3 regions of the Arthrobacter sp. UCD-GKA genome follow, and region 3 is predicted to be linked to each of the others. Evidence: riboswitches for the same ligand, from Rfam matches in the RefSeq annotation. Region 3 holds a riboswitch; each other region holds the start of a gene.
What was found. A riboswitch is a leader RNA that binds a small molecule or an ion and turns the genes downstream of it on or off. The one in region 3 is predicted to bind cyclic di-AMP.
Positions count from the first base shown of each region.

Region 1 (7,690 bases), on a different contig from region 3:
GGCCACCGTGGCCGCATTTTCATTGTCCTTGGGGGGACCAATGCTCAATCCGTCGAATCACTCTGCCTTCACGCGCCGTCTGGCCGCCGCCATCGTCGTGCCCGGCATCCTGACCAGCATGCTGCTGTTCGCTCCACAAGCAACAGCGGCCCCAGGCTCCAGCGGCACGGCCGCCGGCATCTGCACGGGTGTGGTGAACCAGTTGGCCCACCGCGGTTCCGTGCAAGAGAACCTGCTCAAGGCGGCTTCCAAGAAGAATGCCGACATCATCACCCGGCTCCAGGGCGAGCGCACGCAGTTGCAGGCCAACGCCGACAGCCTGACGGCCCAGATCGCCGAAACCGATTCAGCCATTGCGGCGCTGGACGCAAAGGGCCTGGAACTTGATGCGCAGCTCAAGACTGCCGGTGATAACCTCGCAGCAGTGCAGGCCGAGCAAGCCACCACCAACGACGCCGTTCTCGCCGCGCAAGGCGCGCTCGAGGAGCTGCAGGCGCAAAAGCTGAGCACCGAAAACCAGCTGGCACCGCTGCAGGAAGCGGAAGCGCTGGCCAAGGAGGCCGCCGCGCAGTTGCAGCGGAGCGCCGATGACGTCGAGGCCCGGATCGTTGAGAAAAAAGCCCAGATCAGCGCCGCGGAGGTCGAACGAGCAGCACTCGAGGCCGCCGCAACCGCGGCAGCAGAAGCGCTTGCGGGGAAAAACACCGAGATCGCCCAGGCGGGGCGCGAGCTGACGGAACTGTCCGACACGGCAGAAGCTGCCGCGGCCGCCGTTGGCGGCGCACAACAGGCCGTCGGCGACGCCGAGGCCGAACTGCAGGACCTTGAGGCGGCGGGAACCGCCGCCCAGGCGGAAGTCGACGCCCAGCTGGCCAAGATCGGCGACGCCAAATCGACGCTGGCCGACGTCCAGCGACGTGCAGGCGATGCCGCGGCCGCTGTCGCTGCCAAGAACGCCGCGATCTCCGCAGCCAAGGACGGACTGACCTCGCTGCAGACGACAGCGCTGGACGCCGCCGAAACACTCGCGGCCAAGAACACGGCGATCGCCACTGCGCAGGCGGAACTCGACACCCTGCGCTCCGCTGCCGACGGCGCTGCCGCGGCGGTCAAGGCCAACAGCGACAAGCTCGCAACAGTGACGGTGGAAATCGCGGCACTTCAGCAGCAGGTCACCGCGAAGAACGCCGACATCACGGCCAAGCAGGCCCAGCTTGCGACGGCGCAGCAAGAGCTCGCGGCGCTGGCCGCCGGCAAGACCAAGCTGGAAGCCGAGATCACGGATCTCACCAAGCAGATCTCGGACATCAAGGGCAACAGCCCCGAGAAGACGCGCCTGCAGGCACTGCGGAAGGCCAAGCAGGACGAGTTGGCCGCAGTAGACGCCCAGATCCTCAGCAAGAACGCCACGATCGCCGGGTACCAGGGAGACCTGACCACGCTCCAAAACGCGGTCAACACCCTCAATTCCCAACTCCAGTCCAAGCAGCAGGAGAGCAGCGCCCTGCAGCAGCAGGCGGCGCCGCTCCAGGCCTCCCTGACCGCCGCCAACAACGCCGTCTCGACGAAGGAAGCCGAGATCGCCGCACTCAAGAACCAGATCCCCGCCCTCCAGGCGGCCGTCACCGCAGCCAACGGTGCCGTCACCACCAAGCAAGGCGAAATCGCCGCGCTGCAGGGCGAGCTGCACACGCTTGAGGCAGCCGCGGCCGACGCCGGGGCAGCCTTCACCGCGCAGCAGCAGGTCCTGGCGGACCTCGAAGCAGCACTGCCGACGCTGACCGAGGACCTTGCCGCCAGCCAGGAGGCGATTGCCGCGCAAAAGCTTGTCCTCGACGGGCTGAAAGGCGATCTGGCCGATGCCACTGCCGCCAGCGCTGCCGCGCAGTCCGCCGTCGACAAGAAGGCCGGCGAGCTCCAGGACCTGCAGGACCAGTTGCCGGCCCTCGCGAAGGCGGTACCCGACGCCAACGCCGCGGTGGCCGAGAAGCAAGGCGAGATCGCGGCCCTCAATGGCGACATGGACAAGCTGGTGGCGAACCTCACCGGGCTCAACGGCCAGATCGCCACGAAGGAAGCTGAAGTTCTCGACCTCCAGACTAGGGTGGCTCCGCTCTTGGCGCAGCTGAACGGGCTCAACGGCGAAATCAGCGCCACCGAAAACCAGTTGAAAGACCTGCAAGCACAGCTGACCAAGCTCGACGTCCAGGTGACGAACGCCCAGGCGGAGCTCAGCACGCTTCAGGCGAAGAAGGGCGCAAACAAGGACGCCATCGCAGCGCAGAAGAAGACCGTCATCGGCCTGCAGGATCAGCTCGGCACGGTGCAGAACCAGATCCGGGCCGTCGACGGGCAGATAGCGCTCGGGGGCTGCGTCGCCTGATCGGGCTCCCGATAGGTGCGCCCTGCCGGGAGTCGCCACCGCGTGAACGGTGTGGATGGACGGGAAGGGATCGGCCGCAATGGCCGGTTCCTTCCTGCGTGCTCGGCAGGGCTGACCATGACAGGTTTCGATGGCCCGGCAGGAATGCTCTCCCAGGTTCCTGATGCTGCAGCTGCACTGGGAAACCTGGCTGAGGTTCGCCATCTGGCTGCTGGTCGACCTGGCCATCTACTTCACCTACGGACGCAAGCACTCGCTCATGAACCCGGACAGCCCCCCGGCACAACGAGCGCGTGGTGCTGCCGCACGGGGAAACGTAGGAGTCAATTGATGCAGGGACCGCGGAATACAAGGGGCGTGCATTAGCTGCGTTCCGGAGAGGGAACGGCGACAATTGCCGTTAGAGCCAGCCCTCGGGGTTGACCCACTCGCCGTTGACGATGACCTCGAGGTGCAAGTGTGGCCCGGTGGAATTGCCCGTACTGCCCGCAAGGGAGACGGTCTCGCCGCGCTCGACCTTCTGGCCCACGGACACCTTCAGTGCCGAGTTGTGGTTGTAGCTGGTCTCCAACCCGTTGCCGTGGTCGATCTTCACACGGAAACCGGAGTGTCCGGCCCACTCGGCCTGGACGGCGGTCCCGGCGGCGGCGGCCTTGACCGGGGTTCCCGTGGGCACCGCGTAATCCAGGCCATTGTGGTTCATGTAGCCGGGGCCCGTCGGGTTCTGGCGGAAACCGAAGCGGGAGGTCAGGCGGATGCTGTCCACCGGCTGGGAGAGCTTGGTGACTTTTCCGGTGTCGGCGGTGGTGGCGGGCGCTGGCTTGGCTTTCGTCGCGACCTTGCCGGCGGCAGCGGTGGTGACGGGTGCCGGCTTGACTGCCTTGACGTACTTGCTGGTCACCGACGCGCGATCGACCGTGAGCTTGTCGTGGGCCGGAGCCTTGACGTCTGCGACAGACGTTTGGGAGACGCGCTGTGGAGCCGCGGCAACTTCATCGGCTTCCTGCGCGGGGGCGGCAGCGAAGGCCAGGCCGGTCACGGCGGCTACCGCGGCGAGCTTGTGCGCAAACCCAAGACGAGGGCGCCGGGTCCGGGGTGCGGACTTCAGGACGTTGTCCAGCTTGTCGCCTTCGGCGGGCGTCGCCAGCGAGAGCGGCCGCGCAACAGGCGCGGCAGGAATTTCGGTGGCGGCGATGGATACCGCCTCCGTGGAGGCTGCGTAGCGCGGGCTGGCCACAAAGCGGCGGCCACCGTAGTTCCGGGTTTCAGGATTCTCGAGGGAGTCCGGGACCGCGCTTGATGCGCGTCGGCCGGGGCGCCGGGAAGTGCTTTCGCCATTCATTGCGGTGTCCACGATCTGCTCCAGGGAACCGTCGGCAGGCGAAGCATCAACAGGGCTGGACGCGCGGCGGCGCCCGGAATTTTGCTGCTGGGTCAAATGATTACCTCTCATGTGTCGCCTGCGAAGTTAGCTGTCGGATTCGAGTCATGAGATCAACTCGGCCGAGCCCGCCAGGCGGACTCAGCTTCACCCCGAGATCCATGGTCCAAGACCAGGAACGGTTGAATGGGTCCTCCGCCCCTACCGGGAATTCTTGTTCCGCGATCCGCCGGTAGGGTTGTGCGATCCGGATCGGGACTGGGTTGCGCGAGTGCAACCAGATGTAAAACCCTACGAGGTTCAAGTAAAAGTTACAATTCCGTTATCAATCCATGCGCCTGACAAACACGTGGGTGCCGCCGGCGGTCGGAAGCCCCAATGCGTCCTCGATCCCCGCACCCGCACCAGGAGGTCCCACCGGCCCTCTTTGGGGTGACTAGGACCCCGGGCAGAAGCCAACATCGTCGAGCTGCACCGGCGGCTCCAGTTCCAACTGGATGATTTGGGCCCGGCGCTCTCCCGGGACGCCAGCGTAAACGTGATCAAGGAGACTGTCAGCCCGGGTCTGCACCGGTGCGGCTGCTCCCGTCCGCGTTGGCCAACCGGCTAGAATCGCCACCCGTGGTTCGCCACGTTCCCAACGCCTGTGGGTGAGGCACCGGCTTCATATGTCAAAGATCCGCAACACCTTCCAGGACTCGGGATCCCTTCTCAACGGAATCACCATGGCAAGCGGGCATCCCCCGTTGCTGGACACGAACATCACCGGCCGGCCCATCGGTTTGGGATCCAAGGCACGCTCGTACCTCATTTAGAAGGACCCTGACGCGTGCGTCAACGCGTCAGGGTCCTTCTGTGGGCGCTGGGAAACCTGAAGTGTCACGAAACAGCAAAGTGCGGCCATTTCCTTCATGAAGGTTGGTCGCTATTCCGCATGACAGGGCTTCTCTTGGGGGCGGCTCTGTCGGGGCCCGTCCCCAAGCCGATGGCCCAACGCGACATCCTGGAGCTAGGAACCCGACCATTGAACGCCGTTGGTGCTCACCGTTCGCAACTGCGAAATTCAGGATGGTAGACCGCACATGGGGGTAGGCAGGTCTCGGGTGCTCGCCTAGGGTGGGAAGTGGACGAAAGGAGCACTACATGAAGAAAATCCTCATGGTTCTGACCAGCGTTTCCGAGATCGCCGATACGGGAGAGAAGACCGGCTACAACGTGGCCGAGGCCGCACACCCCTGGAAGGTCTTCAAGGATTCCGGGCATTTCGTCGACTTCGCCTCCATCCAGGGAGGCCAGCCCCCGCGCGACACAGTGGACCCTGAAGATCCCATCCAGGTCGCCTTCACCGAAGACGAAACCACGCGCGCCGGCCTATACAACACCGCCCGCGTCGCCGTGGTTGACCCCGAACAATACGACGCCGTGTACCTCGTGGGAGGCCACGGCGCCATGTGGGACTTCCCCGACAGCGAAGGCCTGCAGAACCTGGTGGCCAGCGTCTACGACAAGGGCGGCGTGGTCGGCGCGGTCTGCCACGGACCTGCAGGCCTGGTGAACGTGGAACTGGACAACGGGTTCCGACTCGTCGAGGGCCGGAGGGTTGCTGCCTTCACCAACGAGGAGGAAGTTGCCGTGGGTAAGGAGAAGGTCGTCCCGTTCCTCCTGGCGGACCGGCTCGAGGAGCAGGGCGCCACCCACGTGCCGGCGGAGAACTTCACGGAGAACGTCGTGGTGGACGAACGACTGGTGACCGGCCAGAACCCCGCGTCCGCGGCCCGCGTGGCCAAGGAAATGGAGAAGCTACTGGCCGAGGTCATCCACCAGGAGAAGGTCGAGGAACACGACGAGGCCGCGGCACTTCGCGCCGAGAAGGACGCCGAAAAGGCTGCCAAGAAGGCGGCCGAGGCGCACACCGAGCACTGATGCCGCTGGAGCACTGAGACTTGCGACCGCCCCAAGAGGGGCGGCCGCGGGTCGTCGTTTCGAACATCACCGAGCGTCGCCGCTCCGAGTGCGTTAGCCGTCGATACCGCGCCTACGCCCCAAGCCCATGATTCCCAATCAAAGTTCCGTCATTGGACCGCCCATTGGTCGTCCAGCATCACGGGCGGGGCTTCGCTGTCCTGCGGCACGAACCGATCCAGCGCACGGACTTCCTGACCCGCGCAGGCAGCAGCTCCCGGGGAAGCCTCCGGCCGATGGGAAATCCGGGAGGTCAGGAATCGAATCCCAGCCCCAACGCGTCCATGGCCTTGAGCCAGAGCCCACGCCGACCCTCGTTCCGGTCCGAACGGGCAAGCTCGTACCGGGTAAGGTTGATCCCCGCCGCGCACACCGGTTCGGGCGGAAACGGGACCGCCCGACGCCTCACCATGTCAAGCCTGGTCCGCTCCGTATCCAGGCCATCAAGCAGGTCCAACATGGTGTCGGCGGCAAAACGGCTCGCCCCCATGCCAAGCCCCGTATGCCCCAGGACATAGGCGACGCGCTTCCCGAAAGCGGTTCCGTACTCCGCGCTGAACCGGGTCGAGGTATCGATGACTCCGCCCCAGGCATGGCTGAAAGACACCTCGAGCTGCGGGAAGGTCTCGAAGAACTGCTCCGCGAGTTTCCGGAAAGTCCCGGGGCGGTTCTCCAACTCGGTGGAGATGCGCCGGCCGTAGTGGTAGATCGCGTCGTAGCCGCCCCAGAGGATCCTCCCGTCCTCGGTCACCCGCGAATAGTGGAACTGGTTCGCGGAGTCGGTCAACCCCTCACGCGAGCGCCAGCCGATCGACTCGAATTGCCCGTCGGTCAGCGGCTCGGTGGCCAGGGCGTAGTCGTAGACCGGCACCGTGGTCATCCTGTTGCGGAGCAGCAGCGCGGGGAACGCGCTGGTGGCCAGCACGACCTTGCCTGCCACGATGTTCCCGGCCGGGGTGCGCACGCGCATCCCCGCTCCGTCGGCCTCTAGTTTCTGCGCCGGCGTGTGTTCGAAGAACACCACCCCCTGCCGGGCCAGCGCGTCGCGCATCTCCATCGCCAACTTGTACGGCTCCACCAGGCAGGTACCCACCGGATCCAATACACCGCCGATGAACGTCGGCGAATCGATGCGGGCCCGGGTTTGTTCCGCATCGAGCAATTCCAGCGGCCGACCATATTCCTTGGCCTTGGACACCGACGCAGCGAGTTCCTCCAGTTGGTGCGGTGCCGTGGCAACCTGGAGCTTGCCCGCCGCGCGGAAGCCCCCGTCGATGCAGGCGGTCCGGAGGTCGTCGGCGAACCCCTGCAGGTTCTCCAAACCCAGGCGTTCGAGATGGCTGGCTTCCTTGGGCCATCGTGCCAGGGCGTTGGCCAGGCCGTGGGTCACGCTGTAGGACACGAACCCTCCGTTGCGTCCGGAGGCCGCGCGGCCGATTTCCTGTGCATCCACGACGGTGATCGACCAGTCCGGGTGGCGTGCCCGGGCACGCATAGCCGCCCAGAGACCCCCGAAGCCGGCCCCGACGATGAGCAGGTCGCATTCGTGGCTGCCGACGAGGACGTCGGCGGGTTTGCGTTCGAATCCGTCGAACCACACCGCGGAGTTCACGGCGCCGGCCAGCGCGTCCTCGACCGCGCTGCCGGTCATGTTCGTGCCGGTCATGGGAAGACCACCAATCCATTGCGCTCGTCCGACTCGCGCGCCGACTCGCTGCGCTCCGCTGCCGGCCCGAAGCCGCCGCCGCCTGCGGTCTCGACGCGCACGATGGTGCCGGGCTGCAGCGTGGTGGAGGTCTTGGTTTTCACCATGGTTTCGGTGCCGTCCGGGGAGATGAGCGTGATTTTGGTCGGCTGGCCGGAGCTTCCCCCGGAGGCGCCCTCCGGGGCAAATCCCGCCTTGGTTTGTTCCGCGTAGAAGGTGGCCCGCTGCGGGTGCTCAAGGATCTCGTATTCCCGGCGCA
Region 1 covers NZ_MOLR01000008.1:406,349-414,038, reverse strand. The annotation lists gene BLJ79_RS15915 (coiled-coil domain-containing protein) at 41-2,383, shown strand; partial or broken gene BLJ79_RS22520 (amino acid permease C-terminal domain-containing protein) at 2,541-2,714, shown strand; gene BLJ79_RS15910 (M23 family metallopeptidase) at 2,784-3,737, opposite strand; cyclic di-AMP (ydaO/yuaA leader) riboswitch at 3,825-3,998, opposite strand; gene BLJ79_RS23400 (hypothetical protein) at 4,433-4,579, shown strand; gene BLJ79_RS15905 (type 1 glutamine amidotransferase domain-containing protein) at 4,908-5,687, shown strand; gene BLJ79_RS15900 (NAD(P)/FAD-dependent oxidoreductase) at 5,980-7,392, opposite strand; gene BLJ79_RS15895 (hydantoinase B/oxoprolinase family protein) at 7,389-7,690, opposite strand, start outside.
Region 1: it holds a riboswitch for cyclic di-AMP, as region 3 does, so the genes downstream of both, BLJ79_RS15910 (M23 family metallopeptidase) here and BLJ79_RS19065 (C40 family peptidase) in region 3, are expected to answer to the same signal.

Region 2 (7,690 bases), on a different contig from region 3:
CCCGTTGCTGGCCGAACACACCGAGGAACTCGCGGCCAAGCTTGACACCAAGGTGGTGCTGGTCTGCCAATCCGGCGTGCGCGCCACCGAAGCCAAGACCAACCTCGCGTCAGTGGGATTCGGCAACGCCCATGTCCTGGCCGGCGGCGTCCCGGCTTACAAGCAGGCCGGCGGCCGGACCGTGGAAGGTTCCAAGCGCTGGGACCTGGAACGCCAGGTGCGCATGGCCGCCGGTTCCCTGGTGATCGCCGGCCTGGCCGGGGGCAAGTTCCTGTCCCCGCAGATCCGCACCGTTGCCGGGGTCATCGGGGCGGGACTGACCTTCTCCGCGGCCACCAACACCTGCGCCATGGGCAAGGCCCTGGCCAAGATGCCGTGGAACAAGACCGGCAACGAGCCGACCCGTGCATCGGTCCTCGCCCAGCTTCCCCCCAAGAAGTCCTAGCACACACCCGGTTTCCGGGCCCGGGTCGCGTTGATCCGGGCCCGGAAAGCACCCACATACCCCTTGAACACGCCCCCGAAGGAGCAGACCATGCCCGAAATCACCATCACCGACACCGACCAGCGACGTGCCACGGATCAGCTCCTTGACGTCCGCGAAGACTTCGAAATCACCGAGGGCATGATCCCCGGCGCCCTCCACATCCCCATGGGCGAGCTCAACACCCGTCTGGGGGAGATCGACCGGACCCGCCCCGTCATCGTCATCTGCCGCAGCGGCAACCGCAGCGCCCGTGTCGCCGATGCCCTCACCGGGGCCGGATTCACCGCCGACACCATGGCCGGCGGCATGACCGCCTGGCAACGTGCCGGCCTGCCCGTCACCTAAAACCACGCACCGGCGCTAACCCGCACGCCCTCCGCCCTTCCTCCCCCAGACAAGGCCACCTCCATGACCCTCACCCTCGTACTCACCCTCCTGTTTTCGGTGCTGATCGGGCTCTCGCTCGGCCTGCTCGGCGGGGGCGGGTCCATCCTCACCGTCCCGATCCTCACCTACGTTGCAGGCATGAACCCCAAGGAAGCCATCGCCGCCTCGCTCTTCGTCGTCGGCGCGACCTCCGCCGTCAGCGCGGTGACCCACGCCCGCAAGAAGCGCGTCAAATGGCGTACCGGTCTGGTCTTCGGGGCTGCCGGCATGGCAGGGGCCTTCGGCGGCGGCCTGCTCGGGGGCCATATTCCCGGAACGATCCTCATGATCGCGTTTGCTCTCATGATGGTCGCCACCTCCCTGGCCATGATCCGCGGCCGCAAGAACCACACCACCGTGGCCCACGACGGTGAACTCCCCGTGCTCAAGGTCATCCTCGAGGGCCTGGTCGTGGGATTGGTCACCGGGCTCGTCGGCGCCGGCGGCGGTTTCCTCGTCGTTCCGGCACTCGCCCTGCTCGGTGGCTTGTCGATGCCCGTCGCGGTCGGTACCTCGCTGGTGGTTATCGCCATGAAGTCCTTCGCCGGACTTGGCGGCTACCTCACCACCGTCTCCCTGGACTGGGCATTGGTCGGCGGGGTCACGGCCGCCGCGATCCTCGGTTCCTTCCTGGGAGCCCGGCTGGCCGGACGGATCCCCGAAGCGGCCCTGCGCAAGGGCTTTGGCTTCTTCGTCCTGGTCATGGGCGTCTTCGTCCTCGTCCAGGAACTGCCCTCCCCGGCCAACCTCATTCTCGGCCTCACCGCCGGCGCAGCCGCGGCGGTTGCGGCGCTGTGCTGGTTCGTGATCCCCGCCTGCCCCCTGCGGCGTAAATCGCTTACACCCCCTGCCGCCACCCCGGCAACCGAAGCCCACTAACCGCCGGCTCATCGCCGTCCGGCCTTTCAGCCCCAGCACACCAGGAGACCGAGCATGAAGCAGTCCACCACCAGGGCGCTCCCCATCTTGGGTTTGCGCGCCAACGCGGCGCAGTTCACCCTGCTCGTCGCGGTCAACGCGCTGGTCGGGGGCATGGTTGGACAGCAACAAACCGTCCTGCCACTGCTCGCCCACGCCGAGTTCGGCCTGAGCGGATACACGTTCCTGTTTGCCTACGTGGCGGCCTTCGGGATCGCCAAGGCGACCTCCAACTGGTTCGCCGGGACCCTCTCGGACCGCTACGGACGAAAGCCCGTGCTGCTGGCCGGGTGGCTCTTCGCCATCCCGGTGCCGCTCATGCTCATCTTCGCCCCGGACTGGAGCTGGGTCATCGCCGCGAACGTTCTGCTGGGCATCAACCAGGGCCTGACCTGGTCGACCACCGTCATCATGAAAATCGATCTGGTAGGCCCGGCCCAGCGCGGCCTGGCCATGGGACTGAACGAGGCCGCTGGCTACGGTGCCGTGGCCGCCACGTCCCTGCTGGCCGGATACCACGCCGAACAGTACGGACTGCGTCCGGCGCCCTTCCTCTTGGGAATCGCCTACACCGCCTTGGCACTGCTGCTGTCGGGCCTTTTCGTCCGGGAGACCCACCCACATGCCCTCCTGGATGCCGGAAACATGGATGCCCGGGGCGCCTCCGCCCGGCATGGCCTGGACGCCAACCTAGCCAACGGCCAAATCTTTTCCCTGACCAGCTTCCGGGAACCGGCCTTGTCCTCGGCGAGCTTGGCCGGCCTGGTGAACAACCTGAACTTCGGACTCTCCTGGGGCCTGTTCCCCCTCCTGTTCGCCACCGCGGATCTCAGCATGGGCCAGATCGGCCTGCTTTTCGCCCTGTATCCCGGGGTCTGGGGCATCGGCCAAATGGCGACCGGTGCTCTCTCGGACCGGATCGGACGCAAACACCTCATCACCACCGGCATGTTGGTCCAGGCCGGAGCCCTGGCGATCATCGCGCTCGGGGACGGCTTTGGTGCCTGGGCCTCGGGAACCGTATTGCTCGGCGCGGGAACCGCCATGGTCTACCCCACGCTGCTGGCCGCCGTGGGCGACGTCGCCCATCCCGCTTGGAGGGGACGCGCGGTGGGCGTCTACCGGGTCTGGCGCGACCTCGGATATGCCGTCGGTGCTATCCTGGGCGGGATCGTCGCCGACCTGTTCGGGCTCAACGCCGGCGTCTGGATGGCCGCGGCACTCAGTGCAGCCGCAGGGCTGATCGTCGCGATCCGCATGTATGAAACGCACCCACCGCATCCCCGGCCGACCCCTGCGGGCAATACCCTGGCAACACTTCCGCGCGACCACACCAACCCGTAGCATGGCCACAGAACCGAGGTCCCCTGCCGTGGCGGAGCACGCAGTCGCGCTCGGCACGCCTCCACACCACGACCCGAGGAGAACCGCCATGACCTACACCCACGCCATCACCGTCCCGCTGTCCTGGCAAGACGCCGTCGAACGGACACGCGGCGCCCTGGCAGAACAGGGATTCGGTGTCCTGACGGAGATCGATGTGAAGGCGACCTTCACCCAAAAGCTGGGCCAGGAGGCCGGGGCCTCCGTGGGGGACTACATCATTCTCGGGGCCTGCAACCCGCAACTGGCCCAACGCGGCATCACCGCCGAACCGCAGCTGGGCGCACTGCTCCCGTGCAACGTCGTCGTACGTCGCGCTCCCGCCGCCACGGAAACCACCATCGAGGCCTTCGACCCGCAAACCATGGTCAAGCTCAGCCAGAGCGATGCGACACGTGAGGTCGCCAACGAAGCCGACGCCAGGCTTCAGGCGGCATTGAAGGAAATCTCCGGAACAGTAGGTACCTAGGTTCTCACCTCATTGGCACAGGTCGCTCGCACGATTCCAACATCGCTAACGGGCACCGATTCCTGGTTTTCATCCGGATCCAGGTACTTTAGGACTCGGCCCATGAACCGTCCGGTTCCGGGCAGTGGTGAGGGCACCAAACGCGCCGACCACCACCCGCCAAGTCAGCAAAGAGTGATGGGCGTTGCAGCCACGGACAACAGTTATTGAGCGGATAAGCCGGGAAACCACCGTCTTGAAAACCTAAAGGTTTCTAAGACATGCGCACGGCACCGTTTTCGTCGATCGGCGGTGGCTCATTCGCGGGAGGCCTTTTGTTCCAAAAAGTCGTCTTACTGTAAAACGTCTCACGCAGTTGTCGCAGAGGGGTTCTTGAGCCAAAATGTCGAGATGAGACATTTAGGATACACACGGGTGAGCACCTCGAGCCAGGATGCGACGTTGCAGCTGGATGCACTGGTCGCTGCCGGGGTGCAGAAACGCGACGTGTTCGCCGATGTCACCTCCGGCAGCAGGAACGCGGTCGATCGGCCCGGGATGAAGAAGCTCCTGGAATACGCCGAGGCCGGGGACACCGTGGTGGTCTGGCGGGTCGACCGGCTGGGGAGGTCCCTGGTCGATGTCCTGAACACCGTGAACCTGCTGCGCGAACGCGGCGTGAACGTCCGGTCCATTTCGGACGGGATCGACCCGGCCACCTCGACCGGGCGGATGATGCTGAACCTGCTGGCTTCCCTGGCCGAGTACGAGCGCGAGCTGATCGTGGAGCGGGTCAATGCCGGGATCGCCGCGGCGCGTCAATCAGGCACCCGGTTCGGCCGGCCACTCTCCGACCCGGCAGTGATCGCGGACAAGCTCGCGATCGCGAAGGACGCCCGTGCGAAGGGACGCACCGCCGAAGACGCGGCACGTTTGGTCGGGTGGAGTCGCGCGACGCTCTACCGTCACCTTGGCCAAAACGCAGGATCCGTCAAAAGCCAGTGATCACTGATTCCCCAGTGGAGTGCAGACGACTCTGGCACCAGATGAACCCAGCCCGGGACCACCATCACATGCTTAGCGCCCACCGCTGTACCGCTGGCCCCCAAGGCCGACTATCGACCGGGAACGGTAAAGCCGCTGTCGTTCAACTGATCCGCGCTTTCACTGCTGGTGGCTATCCCCTAGACAAGGGAACTTGGCTGAGAGCTTTTTTCGCTGCGGGCGGGGAATTTCGGCACGCCGAATCGATCAGCAAGCTGATCGCTGAGATGCAGAAGGGAACCAAACATCGCGTGCAGCAACGCTATCGACCCGAGATCCTTTCGATTCTCCGCGAAAGGGCCGCCACAACAGCAGCAACAACAAAACTTCCTGACTGACAGCGGATCTTCGCTCTCCCACCCTTGGGATCTAGACCGGCGATAAACATGGCCCACATGTCCGCCTTGAAGCCATTACTAACGGCAAATGGGTGTGCCCCGAGGGCTAAATATAACGATGACCGTCATCATTTCGTAATCAAAACGTGACTTTTGGATACGCTTCTTATATCCTAAGCGAACGACCCGGGAACAACCCTGCTCGCCGCCGCGGGAAGTGCCGAGCACTGCCAGCCCACGGTGTCCGTTTGAAACTCGTTTGGCAGTGGCGGGGGACCCACTTTCGGTTTCCACACAGGAAGCCTTGGGGTTAAGTAGTTCGGTCTAGGGACCGGATTGCCGAGTGACTCCCACTCGAACCCGACAGCTCACCTCGCAGGCATCAGGAGAGGTATTTCTACGTGACTACACGTCAAGCACTAGGCCGCCACCGCGCGACCGCAGTTCGGGCCAACCCGCTAGAATCCATCTCGAAGGCAGTCGCCTCGAACGCTGGATCGGTTGGCCGCCAGGCAGCAGTTATTGCAGCCGCATCAGGTCTCGTACTGACCCTCGGTGTTCCGGCAGCTCAGGGAAATGTTTCCCGCGAAGCAACTGCCGTTCCCGTTGAAGGCCTATCCGCAGAGCGCGTCGCCGTCAAGGCCGTTTCGGTCCCTGCGCAGCAGAGCAAAGACCTGACGATCGAGCGCGCAGCGTTCACCTCCAAGCCGGCACCAGCTCCCGTAGTGATTGCCGTGGCCAAGAAAGTTGCGCCAAGCAGCACCGCAACGAAAACACACTCCCACGACACTGCCCCGGTGACACGCTCCAACGACACCGCAACGAAAACGCCCTCCAACGACACCGCCCCGGTGACACGCTCCAGCAACGATTCAGATGCTTACGCCCCGGTCACCCGCTCGAACCGAGACAGCGCACCGGAAGCCACGGCTCCGAAGCCCAAGAGCGACTCGATGAATACCGCGAATCTCTCGGGCATTGCTGCTACGGCGGCCAAATACGGGGGCGTTCCCTACGTTTGGGGCGGCAACACTCCGGCGGGATGGGACTGCTCGGGTTTCGTCAAGTACGTTTACGCGAAACACGGCATCGACATCGCCCGGGGCACCTCGGCCATCCGCGCCTCGGGCCAGTTCGTGCGCACCAGCTCCCCGAAGCCAGGAGACTTGGTCTTCCAGAACGGTGGTGGCCACGTCGGCATCTATCTCGGTGGCGGCAAGATGATCGGTGCGCAGAATCCAACAACGGACACTCTTCTCCACGATGTTACGCGTAACCCTCTCTACGGGTACTACACCCTCAAGGGCTAAAACACAGGCTTTCCAGGGTCTCCGGCCGATCCGCAAGGATCAACCGGAGACCCTGTTTCTTTCTTTTAATCTAATTTTCTCTACCGGATCCGCGCGGTGAGCGCAGACAGAGCCTCAATCCAAACCACAGGGTGGATGGAGGCGTGTTGACCATTTAATGTCATAATATGCGTATGAATGCAGATAATAGAGTTTGCTCGCTGGATATCGACAGCCAATACGTGGAGCTGGCGGTGGAGGTCTTTTCCATGCTGGCCGATGCCACCCGGGTGCGGATCATCCTTGCCCTTCGCGACGGTGAAATGGCAGTCGGTGCGCTGGCCGAGACGGTGGGCAAGTCCCCGGCCGCGGTCTCACAACACCTGGCTAAGATGCGACTGGCCCGGATGGTCTCCACCCGCCAGGACGGCACCAAAGTCATGTACCGGCTGGAAAACGAACATGCTAGGCAGCTGGTGGTCGACGCTATTTATCAGGCCGAGCACGCACTCGGCGGAGTGCCAGCACACCACCGCGCGGAGCAGGCCACGGCATGAGCACCACCGAGCAGCCCGGCCACCACTCCTACGATGGCCACGAGAACCACAGCCATTCCCACGAACCTCATGGCCATGACCACGCCGGACACACTCACAAGAACCACTCGGGTTTCAAGGGGTGGTTGTTTGAGCTGTTTGTGCCACACACACATGATTCCTCCGATTCCATCGACGATGCCTTGGAAGCGAGCAGGGAAGGCGTCCGTGCCTTGAAGATCAGCATGGTGATCTTGCTGGCCACCACGGTTTTGCAGGTCATTGTGGTGGCGATCAGCGGTTCTGTGGCGCTGCTGGCGGACACCATCCACAATTTCTCTGATGCGCTGACCGCCGTGCCGTTGTGGATTGCCTTCATTCTGGGACGCCGCGTGGCCACGAAACGATACACATACGGATATGGGCGGGCCGAGGACCTTGCCGGTTTATTCATCGTCGTGGTCATCGCACTGTCCGCGGTTCTGGCCGCATGGCAGTCGATCGAGCGGCTATTCAACCCGCAACCGCTGGAAAATCTGTGGTGGGTGCTCGCGGCCGGCGTGATCGGATTTGCTGGCAACGAGATCGTGGCGGTGTACCGCATCCGTGTTGGGCAAAAAATTGGATCTGCCGCGCTCGTCGCCGATGGCGTGCATGCCCGCACAGATGGGTTCACGTCCCTCGCCGTGGTGTTCGGTGCCGTGGGTGTAATGCTCGGTTTCCCGCTGGCTGACCCGATCATTGGTCTGTTGATTTCGGTGGCGATCATTGTTCTGCTTTTCGGGACGGTGAAAAGCATTGGCCGTAGGCTCATGGACGGC
Region 2 covers NZ_MOLR01000004.1:641,542-649,231, forward strand. The annotation lists gene BLJ79_RS09165 (rhodanese-like domain-containing protein) at 1-445, shown strand, start outside; gene BLJ79_RS09170 (rhodanese-like domain-containing protein) at 536-832, shown strand; gene BLJ79_RS09175 (sulfite exporter TauE/SafE family protein) at 896-1,792, shown strand; gene BLJ79_RS09180 (MFS transporter) at 1,847-3,175, shown strand; gene BLJ79_RS09185 (DUF302 domain-containing protein) at 3,264-3,683, shown strand; gene BLJ79_RS09190 (recombinase family protein) at 4,074-4,667, shown strand; cyclic di-AMP (ydaO/yuaA leader) riboswitch at 5,280-5,440, shown strand; gene BLJ79_RS09195 (C40 family peptidase) at 5,446-6,354, shown strand; gene BLJ79_RS09200 (ArsR/SmtB family transcription factor) at 6,528-6,890, shown strand; gene BLJ79_RS09205 (cation diffusion facilitator family transporter) at 6,887-7,690, shown strand, end outside.
Region 2: it holds a riboswitch for cyclic di-AMP, as region 3 does, so the genes downstream of both, BLJ79_RS09195 (C40 family peptidase) here and BLJ79_RS19065 (C40 family peptidase) in region 3, are expected to answer to the same signal.

Region 3 (7,690 bases):
GATGGTGTGCGCGGCAACGCCGGCCAGCGAGAGCACCTGGTCGATGTCGATTTCGGTGTCGTTGAGTTCATACGCCGCCAGGAGTTCCCTGATCCATTGATCGAGCTGGGCTTCCGGCATGATGCATTCTCCTTGTCAGTGGCCGTTGGCCACCGCTATCCCGTGCCGCCCGGCATCCCCGGGCGTATCGATGTCGCTGAAGTCCGCGTCGGGAAGCTTCAGTCGTTCCATCTGCACTGTAGCAAGCAGACGCATCATTGACGCATTCTCGAGACTTCCTCGGGGTTCGGAGGCCCGGCTGATGGCTTCGCGCAGGGAGGAGGTGAGGACAGCGCAGGAGAGCGTCTGCAGCACCCCTGAGGCATCCTGGGGCACCCATGCCTCGGTTCCCTGAACCGGGTTGTCGGTGGCGGCCAGCAGTGCCGCGACCACCGGGCCCGGATCCAGGAGGTCGGAGGCCAGCACGATTGTCAGCTCGGAAGCCTCGTTTTCGCGCTGCGCGCTTTCGTCGTCTGGTCCGTCGTCCAGGGCGGCCCGTCCGGCGGCGACCGCCGCGGCGGGGCCCGCAAAGGTTGGATACTCGCGGGTGATGACCACGCGCTGGTGGTCCGGGGCACAGTCCATGTACCGGGTGACGGCTTCGGCCAGGGCATGGGCGCCGACCACGGCGATGGCCTGGGCATCACGGACGGCGTTGAGCGAATGCTCCAGCAACGTCTCGCCGCGGTGTTCAAGAAGGGGCTTGCTGACCCCGCCGAGCCGGGACCCACGGCCACCGGCCACGATGATCGCATCGAATTTCATGCTGCACTCCGTAAAAAGGGACTCCAAGCCTCTGCGGGGCGTTCCAGTTCGGTGATGAACCATTGGGCGCCTCGCGGTCGGCTCGGGGCGAACCGCAGCTTCCAGCCCAGCTGTGCCAGCGTCCGGTCTCCCTTGGCGCTGTTGCAGCCTTGGCATGCCGCTACTAAATTCTCCCATGAATCCTCGCCGCCGCGGCTCCGCGGCACGATGTGGTCGATCGTGTTGGCGCTTCGTCCGCAGTACGCGCAGCGGTGCCCGTCGCGGCGCAGCACCCCGCGGCGCGAGACATTGACGACGGAGCGGTACGGCAGGCGGATGTAGCGGTTCAGCAGGATCACCGTGGGCCTGGGCACCACATGGTTGACCCCGACGACCGGGTCCCGGTCGTCATCGGCAAGGACGGTGGCCTTTCCGGTGAGGACAAGGAGAAGTGCCCGGCGGAAGGTAATGACCGCCAGCGGTTCAAATCCTGCATTCAGTACAAGGGTTCGCATGTGCGCATCCTCTGATCCTGACCCGGCGCAACAGAGGGACCCGTCCACGACGGAAATCCCTCACGGTGGCGCACGCGGCACTCGGCTTTGGCTCCTGTGCCCTAGCCTAAGACAATGGATGACTGTTTTGCTCGCATTTGTCGGCAACTGGTTAAAAAATCCACCGGAAATTTTCCCGCGGTACACCCCCTGGAGGGGCGTTTCGGCCGTTCCCGTGGGCATCGGGCGCCACGGGCCGCACCTGCCGTCCCGGACGCACGCCCTGTTGGGGGGATTAACAGACAAGGCCCCCGTCGATCCTTGCGGATCGCCCGGGGGCCTTGGAACGCTTGAGCTTAGCCCTTGAGGGTGTAGTAACCGTAGAGCGGGTTGCGGGAGACGTCGTGAAGGATCGTGTCGACGGTCGGGTTCTGTGCACCGATCATCTTGCCGCCACCGAGGTAGATGCCGACGTGGCCGCCACCGTTCTGGAACACCAGGTCGCCCGGCTTCGGGCTGGAGGTGCGAACGAACTGGCCCGAGCCACGGATGGCCGAGGTGCCGCGGGCGATGTTGATGCCGTGCTGTGCGTAGACGTACTTGACGAAGCCGGAGCAATCCCAGCCCGACGGGGTGTTGCCGCCCCATACATAGGGAACGCCCACGTACTTGGCAGCGGTTGCCGCGATGCCGGAGAGGTTGGCGGTGTTGACCGAGTCGCTCTTGACCTTGGGGGCCGAGGAGGTGGATTCGGTGGTGCCGCGGTTCGAGCGGGTTACCGGTGCAAAGGCGTCGGCATTGCTGGAACGCGTCGAGGAAGTGGTGGAGCGCGGGGTGACCTCGTTGGCCACGGCGATCACGACGGGAGCCGGAGCCGGCTTGGAGGTGAACGCTGCGCGCTCGATGTTCAGGTCCTTGGCGCGTTCGGTCGAGACCGAGACGGCTTTGACGGCTACGCGCTCTGCGGAAAGGCCTTCAACGGGGACGGCGCTTGCTTCGCGGGATACGTTGCCCTGGGCTGCGGGAACGCCCAAGGTCAAAACGAGACCTGATGCGGCTGCAATGACTGCGGCTTGGCGGCCAACCGATCCAGCGTTCGAGGCTACGGCCTTCGAGATGGATTCTAGCGGGTTGGTCCGAACCGGGGTCGCGCGGTGGCGGCCCAATGCTTGACGTGTAGTCACGTAGTAATGCCTCTCCTGATGCCTGCGAGGTGAGCTGTCGGGTTCGAGTGGGAGTCACTCGGCAATCCGGCCGCCAGGCCGAACTACTTAACCCCAAGGCTTCCTGGTGTGGAAACCGAAAGTGGGTCCCCCGCCACTGCCAAACGAGTTTTTGAACGGACACCGTGGGCTGGCAGTGCTCGGCACTTCCCGCGGCGGTGATCAGGGTTGGTCCCTGAGCACTTACTTAGAATATATGAAGCGAATCCAAAAGTCACGTTCCGGTCACGGAACGGTGACAATTGCCGTTATAACCAGCCCTCGGGGTTTACCCACTTGCCGTTGACGATGACCTCGAGGTGCAGGTGGGGGCCGGTTGAGTTACCCGTGCTGCCACTGAGCGAGACAACTTCTCCACGCTTGACCTTTTGCCCCACGGCGACCTTCAAGGACGAGTTGTGGTTGTAGCTGGTGTGCAAGCCGTTCCCGTGGTCGATCTCCACGCGGAAGCCGGAGTGGCCCGCCCAGGCTGCCTGCACGACGGTGCCGGCGGCTGCGGCCTTGATCGGCGTACCCATCGGAACCGCGTAGTCCAGCCCGTTGTGGTTCATGTAGCCGGGGCCGGTCGGATTCTTGCGGTGGCCGAAGCGCGAAGTCAATCGAATGCTGTCGACCGGCTGGGCCAGTACACCGCTCGTGGCGATCTTGGTGACATCGCCGCCGGCGGCCGTCATGACCGTGGCCAGCTTGTCTTCCTTGGTGAATTCGCTGGTCAGCGAGGCCCGTTCGATCTTGACCTCGTCACCGGTCGGGGCCTGGACATCAACCACGACCGATTGGGCAACGCGCTGGGCGTCGGCGACGGCGCCCTCGGGCTCCTGCCCGGGGGATGCTGCGGCGAAGGCCAGGCCCGAAACGGCGGCAACCGCGGCAATCTTGTGCGTGAACCCCATGCGGGAGCGCTGCGGCCGGGGAGCGAACTTGATGACGTTGTCCAGCTCGTCGGCTTCGGCCGGGGCGGCCACCGGTGCCGCAGGGGCGGCCAGGGCCACGGGGATCTCGGTGGCGGCAATGGCTGCTGCGTCCGGGGATGCGCCGTACCGCAGGCCCGCATCGAAGCGTCGGCCGATGTACTGCAGGGAACCAGTTGCCTCGACGGCTTCCGGGACCACGCTCAGTGCGCGGCGGCCGGGACGTCGGGAAGTGTTTTCACCGCTCAGGGCGGTGTCTACGATCTGCTCCAAGGAGCCTTCAGCAGGCAAAGCATCAACGGGTCCGGACGCACGACGGCGGCCGGAGGTGTGCTGCTGAGTCAAATGTCAACCTCTCATATATCGCCTGCGAAGTTAGCTGTCGGATTCGAGTCATGAGATCAACTCGGCCGAGCCCACCTAGGCGGACTCAACTTCACCCCAAGATCCGTGGCCAATGGCCAGGAACGGTTGAAATGGGTCCTCCGCCCCTACCGGGCATTCTTGCTCCTGGATCCGCCGGTAGGGTTATGCGAACCGGATCAGGACTGGATTGCCTAAGTGCAACCCAACGAGAAACCCTACCGGGGTTTATGCCAAAGTTACAATTCCGTTATCAATCCATGCGGCGGACAAACACATGGGCGCTGACCTCGGTCGGAAGCTCCAGTGCGCCCTCGATGCCCTCGACCCGCACCACCACGTACTCCCCGGCCCTTTCGAGCGTGACTAGGGCCCCCGGGCGGATGCCGCCCTCATCGAGCTGCACCAGCAGCTCGGGTTCCACCTGGATGGTTTCGGCCAGGCGTTCGATGCGGACCGGGCCCACGTTTCCGTCCAGCAGTGCCGAATCGAGATTTTGGACACTCACGGAGATCTCGGTCAATCCGGGCCCGCCCAGCGCCTCGAGCCCCGGGATCGGGTTTCCGTACGGGGAAGCCGCCGGCTGGCCCAGCAACTTGTACAGCCGCTGCTCCACGCGCTCGCTCATCACGTGCTCCCAGCGGCAGGCTTCCTCATGGACATACTCCCACTCCAGGCCGATCACGTCGGCCAGCAGGCGCTCGGCCAGGCGGTGCTTGCGCATCACACCTGTGGCGACTTCCGCGCCAAGCTCTGTCAGTTCGAGGTGCCGGTCGGTGGTGACCACGACCAGCCCGTCGCGCTCCATGCGGGCCACCGTTTGCGAAACCGTGGGCCCGGAGTGCCCCAGGCGCTCGGCAATACGTGCGCGCAGGGCAATGATGCCCTCCTCCTGGAGTTCCAGGATGGTGCGCAGGTACATTTCGGTGGTATCGATCAGGTCTGACACGTTTGCAGCTCCCGCATGGGTTGATTTTTACAAGAGATCACTACGCTTCCCACTCTACCTGCGTTCACATTTCCGACTCGCTATTACGCATTGGGCGTCCGAGTGCGGGATTATTGAACAACTGGGCATCCCCGAATCGCATCAGACAGCGGATGCGAGGGTGTCAAAGCGTAAAACCCCCCTTATGAGGAGCAACATGAGCACCGGCCTGACTATTCCCCAAGACCTCTTGCCCGTGGACGGCCGATTCGGTGCCGGACCTTCCAAGGTCCGCCCCGAGCAGGTCCAGGCACTGCTCGACGCAGGTACGCAGCTTCTGGGCACCTCGCACCGCCAGGCTCCCGTGAAGAACCTGGTCCGCGAGATCCAGGAGGGCCTCAAGTCCTTCTTCAACGCCCCGGCCGACTACGAAGTGGTCCTCGGCGTAGGCGGATCCACCGCGTTCTGGGACATCGCGGCCTTCGGCCTGGTCCGCACCAAGGCCCAGCACCTGTCCTTCGGCGAGTTCGGCTCGAAGTTCGCCGCCGCGACCAACAAGGCCCCGTTCCTGGAGCCCTCTTCGATCATCACCTCCGAGCCCGGTTCCCGTCCGGTTCCCGTAGCCGAGGTGGGCGTGGACGTATACGCTTGGCCACAAAACGAGACCTCCACGGGCGTTGCCGCCCCGGTGCACCGGGTTGAGGGTGCCGACGAGGGCGCCCTGGTCGTCATCGACGCGACCTCCGCCGCCGGCGGACTGGACGTGGACGTCTCGCAGGCCGATGTCTACTACTTTGCCCCGCAGAAGAACTTCGCCTCCGACGGCGGCCTGTGGATTGCACTCTTCTCCCCGGCGGCAATTGCCCGCGCCGAGGAAATTGCCGCCTCGGGACGCTGGATCCCCGACTTCCTGAACCTGAAGACGGCGATCGACAACTCGCGCCTGAACCAGACCTACAACACCCCGGCCCTGTCCACCCTGGTTTCGCTCAACGCCCAGGTGCAGTGGCTCAATGCCAATGGCGGCCTGAAGTTCGCCGCAGCGCGCACGGCCGACTCGGCTTCCCGCATCTACGACTGGGCCGAGGCCTCCGAGGTTGCCACCCCGTACGTCGCCGCACCCGGGGACCGCTCCAACGTCATCGCCACCATCGACTTCGACGATTCGATCGATGCCGCCGCGGTGGCCAAGACGCTGCGCGCCAACGGCGTGGTCGACGTGGAGCCGTACCGCAAGCTGGGTCGCAACCAGCTGCGCGTGGCGACGTTCGTTGCCATCGAGCCAGAGGACGTCTCTTCGCTGCTCAAGTGCATCGAGTACGTGCTGAAGAACAGCTAGCGACTTCGCAAGGCATACGGGCGGCGCCCCGGCACGGGCCAACACCACGTGCCGGGGCGCCGCCTTTTCGCCGTTGACCGCATTGCCGGAGGGCAAACCGGGCACGGGAAAGGGGGCTGGCAGTGACCATTCGGTCACCGCCAGCCCCCTTCGACACTCCAGGAGACTAGTCCCCCGGGTGCCTATTCGACTACTTGGCGTCCGGGTCTTCGGAATCCTGCGCTTCGGTGCCCTCGGGCGCCGCCACCTCGCCGTCCGTGGGAGCATCGGCATCGGCCTCGCCGGATTCCTGGCCCGGGGCCTCGACGCCGGCTTCCGCGGCAGCGGCCTCTTCGGCGGCGCGACGCTCGGCGTCCATTTCCTCCGGGCGGACACGTTCGGCCCAGGGCACCCAAGCCGGGGCCAACAGTGCGTCCTCGCCGGGAAGGATCCCGACCTCGCACACCGTGATGTCCTTGGCCTGGGCGCGCGGGATGCGGGTCAGCGTCGCGAACCAGCACCAGCCCTCGTAGCCGATGCGCAGCGCCTCGAAGCGGTGGGTCACCAGGCGTTCGCCGTCGTTGACCGCCTCGAGGTGTTCGCCGATCATCGATTCGTCGGTGATCTCCAGCAGCGCTGCGCGTGCCTGGTCAACGGCCTTCGCCAGGGTTGTGTCCATTATCGGTTTGCGTGCCATGTGATCAGGCGTCCAAGTCGTCGGCTACGGCGCGCAGCACGGCTGCGATCTTGGCGCCATGGGCTTTTTCCGGGTAGCGGCCGTGGCGCAACCCGTTGGAGACCGAGTCGAGCACCTTGATGAGGTCCTCGATCAGCACTGCGGTGTCAACGGCCGGCTTGCGCTTGGCACGGGCCACCGAGGGTGCATCGTCAAGGATGCGCACGCTAAGCGCCTGCGCGCCCTTGCGTCCCTCGGCAATGCCGAATTCCATGCGTGTGCCTGCGCGCAGCTCGGTCACGCCCGCGGGCAGCGCCGAGGCGTTCAAATACACTTCCTGGCCCTCGTCGGTTACCAGGAACCCGAACCCCTTGGAGGGTTCGTACCATTTCACTTTGCCGGTTGGCACGTCTAGCTACCTCGTCCTTGGGTCACAATGGGCCAACCACGGGGGTCGAAAACCGTTCCGCGTTCCCATTTCTGGCGATCTCCCGGCGCGAAACCACGCAACCCGGCCCCGATGGGGCTTGTGGGCGGGCTCTTGCGTCCGGGGAAGTCTATATCTTCTAGGGTACGACATCAGCGGCTTGCCCCCTTCCATGGCCCGGGGCCGGTTCCCGATGTGGCTCTTTGCCCGGTGCGCGGTAGTTTTAAGGGGTGAACACCACCGCCCCGACCCCGGCTTCCCAGCGCATCCTGACCTTCCTGGCCGGAGGCATCGCCATCGTCTCGCTGGCCGCCCTGGCCGTCATCCTGATCCAGTACATGGTGCAGGCGGCCCCGGCGCCCGCATTGCTCGCCGTTGCGCTCTACGGCTTGCCGTTGGCCTTCATCCTGCTCATGGTGGTCCTGGTCCTGAACTTCCGCGAGCGCCGCCGCTCCCGTTAGCCTCCCCGAGGTTGCTTCCCGGGGCCCGTCTCCGGCAAGTTCCGGGCACCTTGGCGGCGTTCGTGCTGCCAAGCGCCCTTGCATGCACAACGAACACACAGGGTTC
Region 3 covers NZ_MOLR01000013.1:101,798-109,487, forward strand. The annotation lists gene BLJ79_RS19050 (DUF6457 domain-containing protein) at 1-120, opposite strand, end outside; gene mobA (molybdenum cofactor guanylyltransferase) at 136-804, opposite strand; gene BLJ79_RS19060 (HNH endonuclease) at 801-1,298, opposite strand; gene BLJ79_RS19065 (C40 family peptidase) at 1,634-2,311, opposite strand; cyclic di-AMP (ydaO/yuaA leader) riboswitch at 2,467-2,621, opposite strand; gene BLJ79_RS19070 (M23 family metallopeptidase) at 2,749-3,684, opposite strand; cyclic di-AMP (ydaO/yuaA leader) riboswitch at 3,760-3,943, opposite strand; gene BLJ79_RS19075 (iron-dependent transcriptional repressor DtxR) at 4,028-4,723, opposite strand; gene serC (phosphoserine transaminase) at 4,920-6,041, shown strand; gene BLJ79_RS19085 (DUF3027 domain-containing protein) at 6,232-6,699, opposite strand; gene BLJ79_RS19090 (cold-shock protein) at 6,722-7,105, opposite strand; gene BLJ79_RS19095 (hypothetical protein) at 7,354-7,584, shown strand.